DNA from 2 places in the Arthrobacter sp. NA-172 genome. Region 1 is predicted to be linked to the other one. Evidence: riboswitches for the same ligand, from Rfam matches in the RefSeq annotation. Region 1 holds a riboswitch; the other holds the start of a gene.
What was found. A riboswitch is a leader RNA that binds a small molecule or an ion and turns the genes downstream of it on or off. The one in region 1 is predicted to bind cyclic di-AMP.
Positions count from the first base shown of each region.

Region 2: it holds a riboswitch for cyclic di-AMP, as region 1 does, so the genes downstream of both, ACF0H6_RS15940 (hypothetical protein) here and ACF0H6_RS17130 (NlpC/P60 family protein) in region 1, are expected to answer to the same signal.

Region 1 covers NZ_JBINOT010000003.1:651,619-656,023, reverse strand. Annotated here, with positions in the region: gene ACF0H6_RS17140 (molybdenum cofactor guanylyltransferase) at 1-355, opposite strand, end outside; gene ACF0H6_RS17135 (HNH endonuclease) at 393-893, opposite strand; partial or broken gene ACF0H6_RS17130 (NlpC/P60 family protein) at 1,408-2,188, opposite strand; cyclic di-AMP (ydaO/yuaA leader) riboswitch at 2,194-2,375, opposite strand; gene ACF0H6_RS17125 (M23 family metallopeptidase) at 2,506-3,324, opposite strand; cyclic di-AMP (ydaO/yuaA leader) riboswitch at 3,327-3,534, opposite strand; gene ACF0H6_RS17120 (metal-dependent transcriptional regulator) at 3,660-4,355, opposite strand.
Region 2 covers NZ_JBINOT010000003.1:408,621-413,025, forward strand. Annotated here, with positions in the region: partial or broken gene ACF0H6_RS15925 (ArnT family glycosyltransferase) at 1-182, opposite strand, end outside; partial or broken gene ACF0H6_RS15930 (glycosyltransferase) at 179-1,526, opposite strand; gene ACF0H6_RS15935 (hypothetical protein) at 1,428-1,760, shown strand; gene ACF0H6_RS15940 (hypothetical protein) at 1,798-2,538, opposite strand; cyclic di-AMP (ydaO/yuaA leader) riboswitch at 2,541-2,737, opposite strand; partial or broken gene ACF0H6_RS15945 (sensor histidine kinase) at 2,872-4,346, opposite strand; gene ACF0H6_RS15950 (response regulator transcription factor) at 4,360-4,405, opposite strand, start outside.

The sequences.
Region 1 (4,405 bases):
TGAGTAAAACCGGAACCGCGGCGCCGGCGAGGGGCATGTCGCAGGCCATGACTAGTACCCAAGGCGCGGGGTTCTCCCTGGGTGGCTCCGTCGAGGGGGCGTGGGATTCAAGGGCAAGGAGTCCTGCTTCGATCGCCGCGGCGGGTCCCGCGAACGGCGGGGACTCACGGGCCGTCAACGTGCCGTCGGGCAATGTTCCAGGATCCGGCCCGACGACGACGACACTCCCGGCACCGTTCGCGGCGGCGAGGGCGCGCTGAAGGAGCGAGGCGTCGCCGTGCCTGAGCTGGGCTTTGGGCACGCCTCCGAGGCGGGAGGACTTACCACCCGCCAAGATCACCGCATCAAAGTCCACCCGCCCAGATTACCCGGGAAGCAGGCTCAGCTTCGGTTCAAGCCGCCGATTCGGGCAGGAGGAAGGGATCCCATGCTGGCGCAGGTTTCTCGAGCTCCTTGATCTGCCAGATAGTCCCGGTGGGCGCCGCAGGAACGAACCCCAGTTTCCAGCCCATCTCGGCCGGTGTGTGGTTGCTCTTGGCGTTGTTGCAGCGCAGGCACGCTGCTACCAGGTTTTCCCAGGAATCCGCGCCGCCCCTGGATTTGGGGTGGACGTGGTCAATGGTGTGGGCTGCTTTACCGCAGTAGGCGCAACGATGACCGTCGCGGCGCAAAACGCCGCGGCGTGTAACCGCCGTGATCGTGTTGTATCTCGGCCGGATGTAGCGATTGAGCAGAATCACGGAGGGACGTCCGAGAATCTCCTGTGGCCCGACGACAGGCTCGTCGCCTTCGGCCACTACGCTCGCTTTTCCGGTGAGCACAAGGACCAGCGCCCGGCGGAAGGTTACTACCGCCAGCGGTTCATATCCAGCATTCAGAACGAGTGTGCGCATGCACGTACCTCTTCACGGCCGCACCCGTCAGGGGCGCGAGGGCCGGCTGCCCTCTGCATGTACGGGCTGTGGATCGACACCATAAGAGTAAACACGCGGATGCCAGATCACCGAATCCGTGCATCGGTTCGGTGGCTGTGTCGGGCAAAGTTCATGTGCCGGACATGTGGCGGGAACCTTCCGACGGCCAGAGGGATCTGCGGGTTATAGGACAAAACGTGTGTATGGGAGGAGCGTGCTTCCCGGTCGGGTGAACGCCCCGACGTGATCCGGAGGGCTGAATTGGACGCGTTCCTGGGATGGCTGCTGCTCCCACCCGGCCTGTAACCCCGCGCAAGCGCTGAGCGACACGGCAAATGGATTTCGACGCGTGAATTCCAGTGGCGACAGGGATTTAGCGCCCCCGCAAGTATTTTGCGCGTCGCGAGGCACTGGGTGCGTCGATTTGGCGCACTCCGGTTAAAACAGAACATCCCCGCGGCCAAAGCCAGCGGGGATGTTCCGGCAAATCTATTTAGCCACCAACGTGGATGAAGACCGGGCCGGAGCCGATGTTGACGCTGTACAGGGCGGTGGTTCCACCGTTCCAGCCGCCGTGGACTGCCATGCCGTTGCCGACGTAAACGGCGATGTGGGCCTTGCCCATGCCACCGTTCTGGTAGTAGACCAAGTCTCCAGGCTGAGCTTCAGCAGCGCTGACCGTACGGCCGAGGGAGAGGTAGTCTGCCGGCCAGCCGTGGAAGTTGATGCCCACAGCGGCCAGGGAGTTCGAAGCCAGGGCGGTGCAGATCCTGGGCAACGCCAAGCTGGGCGTAAGCTGCGGCAGCAATCGCTGCGCCCTTGCCGCTGGCAACCTTGGTGACGGGTGAAACAGCAGCGGTCACAGAAAGCGTTGAGGAGCCGGCAGCGGCACCCGTTGCAGCCTGCGGAGCCGGAGCAGCTTCCTGGGTGGCAACCGGAGCTGCGACAACCGGAGCCGCGACCACCGGAGCAGCTTCGGTGGAGACCGCGGGGCGCTCGTATTTGATGGCCACGGAGGAGTCTGCCGAAATGCTGGCTTGGGCGATGGACTGGACTTCCAGGGCGGAGGTCGACGTCGATTCGCGGGGGACGTTGGTTTCTGCAGCGTTGGCTGCGATACCGCTAGTGAGCACCAGGCCGGAAGCAGCCGCGATGACGGCTGCCTGACGGCCTACGCCACCGGCGTTGCTGCCGACAGACTTGGCGATAACGGCAAGTGAGTTGGTCTTGGTGACCGCGGCACGGTGGCGCGCGACAGTAGAGCGTGAAGACACGTTAAGAGGCCTCTCCCTATGCCCGCGAGGTAAGCTGTCGGATTCGGATGGGAGTCATCCGGCCACACTTCTCCCTCTCGGAAGTCGTGCGACTTAACCCCAAGGCCATCGGTGAAGATGACCAAAAGTGGGTCCCCCGCCTCTGCCAGACGATGTTTTGCGAACGGAACCTCGGGCAGTGGCAGAGCTAGGCAATCCACCCGAGTGCAACAACTCTCTAAAAGTTGATGCGTGTAAGACGGTACATGAGTTTTAACTAAAAGTCACATTCAGGTCACGGCGTGTGACAAGCATGCGAGAGACTTCCATCGGATTGGCTACAGCCAGCCCAAAGGGTCAACGACGTCGCCGTTGACCATGACTTCAAAGTGGAGGTGGCAGCCGGTAGAGGCGCCGGTGGTGCCGCTCAATGCGATGACATCGCCGCGGCTGACCGTTTGGCCCACCTGGACGTTAAACGAAGACAAATGGTTGTACGTGGTTTCCAGGCCGTTGCCATGGTCCACCACAATGCGGTTTCCGCCGCCATACGGATGCCAGCCGGCAAAAGTGACCTTGCCGGCCGCGGCCGCATGAACCTGGGTGCCGCACTGGGCCACGAAGTCCTGGCCCCGGTGGAACTCCCCCAAACCGCCCGTGATGGGATTCACCCGGTAACCGAAAGGCGAGGCCGTGGTCAGGGTGTCCAGCGGCGCCCCCAGGGCGCCCTTGGAGGACGACGTCTTGATGGTGCCGACGGACTGCGCGCTCAAGAGCTGCTTGAGCCTGGTGTCCGGATCCGCCGTGGTGGAGACCGCAGCACGGCTGAAGTCGATCGTGGCGCTTGCCGCGGCGGGAATCTCGGGCTGGGTGCCCACGGCCGAGGCGGCGTGGTTCGATTCGGCCGCGGCCGTCATGGCGCCGGTGCCCGGCATGGCGACCGTCAGGATGAGGCCCGTAGTAGCAAGGGCCACTCCGGCCTTCTGTCCTGCTCCGCTCGCGGCGGCGAATTCGGCCATCTGCCGCAAGGGACCTTTGCGCCGGCGAAGTTCGCGATGGGGATCGCGGGGCCGGCCCTGGGCAACGTCGTGCGTGCTCCGCAGCTCAGCAGTAGGACCGGACGCGCGCCTGCGGCCCCTGGTGTTCTGCGTGGTCAAAGTGTTCCTCTCTGGCAAGCCTGCGAAGTTAGCTGTCGGATTCGGGCCAGAGAGATCGTGGACCCGGTCCGCGCGAAGGGCGCGAAGCGCAAGCTACCCGGAGGGGCCTTGCGCTGGTTGCACTTCCGCTGCGGACTTCACCCCAAGGCCGTCTTTCGACCGCCGATGGTGGTTCCTCCGCTTCTGCCAGTGAATGGACTAATCCACCTGATCCACTGGCAGAACTCGGCTTCGGATCAGGTAACGCTTTGGTATCGGCGCCGGTATTTAACTCTAGGGGATTAAGCCCCGTGGTAATAATTTCGTTATCTTTGCCGCTCGCATCGCCGGGCCGGCTAGGCGACCGTGACGAATACGTGCGACGCAACCTCAGGCGGCAGCTCCAGCGCGCCGTCGATATTGGGCACACGAACCGAGATGTACTCCCCTACGCGTTCCAGGGAAACCCTGGCACCGGGGCGGATTCCGCCCTCGTCGAGCTGCACCAGAAGTTCCGGTTCCACCTGGATCGGTTCAGCCAGACGGCTGACGGTGACCCGGTTTTCAGGTGAGTATTCATTCATCGCGTCAAGAAGGTTGACCACGCCATCCGTAAAGGCGTGGGACGCGGCTCCACCCAGCGCTTCGAGTCCGGGGATGGGGTTGCCGTAGGGCGAATCCGTGGGGTGGTCCAGCAGCTCATAAATCCGCCGTTCCACGCGCTCACTCATGACATGCTCCCAGCGGCACGCTTCATCGTGGACATAGGCCCAGTCCAGGCCGATGACGTCCGCCAGGAGCCGTTCGGCGAGCCGGTGCTTGCGCATGACCTCGGTGGCGCGTTTCCGGCCCGCTTCAGTCAGCTCAAGGTGCCGATCATTGGACACAATCACCAGACCGTCACGCTCCATCCGTCCGATCGTCTGCGAAACGGTGGGACCGGAGTGCCGCAGGCGCTCCGCGATGCGTGCGCGAAGAGCCACGATGTTCTCTTCTTCAAGCTCCAAAATGGTCCGAAGATACATCTCAGTGGTATCGATCAGATCCGTCATCCAGCTCAGCTCCTCGAGCACAGTATCTTGCGTATTTTCTACCGTACCGC
Region 2 (4,405 bases), 240 kb from region 1:
AGGAGTCCGGCGGCGGACGGCCGTACCCAGCGGGGCTGGTGGCCAAAGGCGTATCGGGTCCATCGGGGAGTGGGTCCGGTGGTGCCGGGAGTCGAGGGGCCGGTTGAGCGGCGGCCGTTGGCCGCCTCGGCAACGTCGGTTCCGGCCGTTTCTGCGCTCGCGGGAGAGATCGTGGAGGTCATGATGCTGCCGTTTCTGTGAGCGTGCTGGCTTCTGCGATGGGTTCAGTCGGCTGTTCTGCCTGGGAGGGCTGCGCCTGCTGTATTGGCTGCGCCGTTTGTGGGCGCTGCGCCGTTTGTGAGAGCTGCCCCGTTTGTGGAAGTTGCGCCGTCGGCTGGCGGAAGACCCACAGGCGGAATAAGAGGAAGCGGATCGCAGTGGCGGCGAGGTTCGCTCCGACCACCGTGAGGAGTTCACCCCAGCGGTCCGGCGTCGTCGTACTATGCACCAAGGAGAGGGCCCCGGAGGTGAGCGCGAGGCCGATACCGAAGACGATCAGCCCCTCGAAGTGGTGCCTGACAGGGTTGCCGCCCTGGATGCCGAACGTGAAGCGCCTGTTGGCGCCCGTGTTGGCGATGGCCGTGACGAGCAGCGCCAGGAAATTGGCTAACTGCGGGTCCATGAAGCCGCGGCACAACAGGAAGATCAGCACATACGCAAGGGTTGACGCGGCACCGATCGCTGCGAACCGGACCAGTTGCCCGAAGAGGCTGCTGCCCCGGCTCTGTTCGGCGGTGCGGGACGACGCCGGGAGCGGGCCCCTGGCGAGCGCGGCGCGCAGCTCCGGGATGGGGATGCGGCCGGAGACCAGATCCCGGGTGAGCCGGGCCATGCCACGCATGTCGGCCAGCGCGGTGCGGACCACGTCGACGCTGGAATCGGGATCGTCGATCCAGTCCACGGGTACTTCGTGGACCCGCAGGCCGCAGCGCTCGGCGAGGACCAGGAAGCTCCGTGTCGAAGAACCACGAGTTGTCCATGGTGTAGGGGAGGATCTGCTGGGCCACGTCGGCCCGGATTGCCTTGAACCCGCACTGGGCGTCACTGAAACGTGCACCCATGAACGAGTGCAGCATCAGGTTGTAACTGCGTGAAATGAATTCGCGCTTGGGGCCTCGCACAACCCGCGAGTTGCGCGTGAGCCGCGTGCCGATGGCAAGGTCCGAATGGCCCGAGATCAGCGGGGCCAAGAGTGGCGCCAGTGCGGCGAGATCCGTGGACAGGTCCACGTCCATGTAGGCCAGAACCGGCGACGGCGAGGCGAGCCACACTTTGCGGAGGGCGTTCCCGCGTCCTTTTTCCTCCAGGTGGACCACCACGAGCTCGGGCAATTCCCTGGCCACTCGTTCGGCAATTTTCAAAGTGCCGTCTGTGCTGGCGTTGTCCGCCACCGTGATGCGAAAGCCGTGCGGAAAGGAGTCACGCAAGTGGCCGTGAAGCCTGCGCAGGCACTCTTCGAGGTCGCGTTCCTCGTTGAAGACGGGGATGGTGACATCGAGAACCGGGACGGTGGTGCGGGTGTCCACGGGGGCGCGCCGCACGCTGCTGCGCTGAAGGGGGATCGCGGGATGAGTAGTAAGGCCCGGCGGCACCACCGCGGGGTCCTTCAGGGTTCCGGAGGTGGATTCGATGAGCGTCATGTATCCAGAGTGGCCTTGGCGAATATGAAGGCTTTAGGCGGAACCTGTGACCTGGCTGTGGATGTGCGGCCGCCGTCGCGAATCACTGAGTGGCCACAATACGTCGAGGTCCGCCCTTGAAAGGACGGACCTCGACGTATTTTGTGCGGTTTTTGGCTTAGTACCAGTTGTGGGACAAATGGAAGGACCACGCAGCGGACGGAGATCCGTAGCGTTCCTTGATGTAGTTCAGGCCCCAGCGGATCTGAGTCTTGTAGTTGGTCTGCCAGTCGGCCCCTTCGGACGCCATCTTTTCGGCCGGCAGCGACTGGCTAATGCCGTAGGCGCCGCTGGAAGCATTGGTGGCAGTGGTGCGCCAATCCGATTCCTTGTTCCACAAGGTTGTCAGGGCGGACATCTCGCCCTGACCCCAACCGTAGGAGGAAAGAATGCTGGCGGCGTAGGCCTGGGCGCCGGAGGGATCATCGACTGCGACCGGTGCGGCCGGTGCCGCTGGAGCGGGGGGCGCGACGGGCGCGACGGGCGCGGCAGCCTGGGCCGCGACGGCGGCTGGAGCGGGGGTGGCCGTCTGGCTCGGAGTCGGCGTGGCGCTCGGGGTGGCACTGGCGCTCGCGCTCGCCGACGGTGTGGCCGCGGCGGAAGGGGCGGCACTCTGCTGAGCAACTGCACCGGAATCGGACGTGCGGCTCATGTCCTGGGCATTGATGGCTTGACCGGCAGCATGGGTGGCTGCCCCGGCGCCGAGGAACACAGCAACAACGCCGGCAACAACGGCCATGCGTTGGGTGGTGCCGAGGTTTGCGGCAGCCCGTGTCAGGGCGGAACGTGACTTATTCTTCCGGGCAGGTTCGCCGCGGTGGCGCGCAACAGAGCGCGACTGATTCTTGGAACCAGACATGGTGATTGCCTCTCAACGCCTGCGGAGTTAGCTGTCGGATTCGGATGAGGTCATCCGGCCGTGGCCACGGAGAATCGTGGCGCTGCGGCTTCACCCCTAGGGCCGGCTCAACATGAGCGCTTGCCCGGAGACCTGGGTCCCCCGTCTCTGCCTAGAGTGTTGGGCACCGGGGAGTGGCAGAGCTCGGCGTCTACCCGGAGGTGGCCGGAATGATCCTGCGCACCCATTCGACGGTACAGGAGGTTTTCGCTTAAGTCACATTTGAGTAACGGAGATCACGACGGCGGTGTGCCGACTTGCGCTTGCCGCGCACCGCCCTCGTAGCTTATCCGTCTAAGCGGCTCCGAGTGCAGGAAGCCGTACGGCGAACTCCGTCCGGCCTGGTCCGCGAGACCACTTCAACGGTGCCGCCGTGGGCCTGGACGATGGATTCCACAATCGACAGACCCAGCCCGGATGTTCCCTCGGAACCGGAGCGGGCGGCGTCGGCACGGGCAAAGCGCGAGAAGATCCTGCCTTGGAAATCAGGCGCAATCCCCGGGCCGTTGTCCGTCACGGTGACTACGGCGCTCCCATCGGCCGAGCGCATGACTCCAGTGACCACAGTGGTTCCGGCCTCCGTGTGTTTGCGGGCGTTGGAGAGCAGATTGGCCAAGACCTGGTGAAGCTGGGTGGTGTCGCCGCGGACCGTGAGGGGCTCGTCCGGAAGCCGGAGCTGCCAGACGTGTTCGGGTGCCATGACTTTCTCATCGCTGACGGTTTCGATCACCAACTGTGTGAGGTCCACATCGCCGAACACGGGCGCTTTGCCCTCGTCCAGCCGGGCCAACAGAAGGAGGTCTTCCACGAGGGTGGTCATGCGTTCGGACTGGCTCTGAACCCGGCCCAGCGACTTCCGGCCGTCTTCCGTGAACGTTTCGGTCATGCGCAGCAGTTCGGTGTAGCCACGGATGGCGGTCAGCGGAGTGCGCAGCTCGTGCGAGGCGTCGGCCACGAATTGTCGTACCTTGGTTTCGCTCTGCTGGCGTGCCTCCAAAGCGCTGGAGACGTTGTCCAGCATGAGGTTCAGAGCATGGCCGACGCTTCCCACCTCGGTGCCCGGATGGGACGCCGACGGCGGAACGCGCACCGCGAGTGCCACTTCGCCGGCGTCGAGCGGAAGCTTCGACACTTTCGTGGCGACGTCGGAGAGTTCCTCAAGGGGACGCATGGTGCGGCGGATCAGCACAGTTCCCGCGAGTCCAATCAGCACCAGCCCGCCCAAGGAAACCAGCACCATGGTCCATACGAGCGAGGCCTCGGTGTTCTCCTTCGTTGCGAGAGGCAGGCCGGTGATGATGACGTCGCCGTAGGGGGTCTTGGTGGCCACCAGCCGGTAGCCGCCGTTCGAGAGGGTCCGATCAACCGGATGCCCGTCTTGGGGCAGCGTCAACAGGATGCCGGCGTCGCTGGACGAAAGGGGCTTGCGGGTGGCGTCGGAGGACAAGAATCCATCGTTGCTGCTTACTTGCCCGCCGAGGATACGCGCATTCAGGGTGCCGACGCTTTGACCGCGGGCATCCAACGGATCCGGCCGTCCATTGGGATCGCCTACGGGCGGGCGGCCATGCGAGGCCTGCATCAATTGATCGTCGAGCTGCTTCGTGAGGAACACGTCCATGGAGGCGTAGCTGACCACGCCAACCGCCCCGCAGATGGCCACCAGGAAGTCCCATGGAGACCAGGATCAGGCGCGTGCGCAAGTGCCAGGTTGAAGGGTTGAACCAGTGATGGTCGGTCTGGCGGGGGATACCCGAGAGCGCGGACATGACTGCGCCCCGGCTATTCGGCAGGCTTGATGACGTAACCGGCTCCGCGCACGGTATGG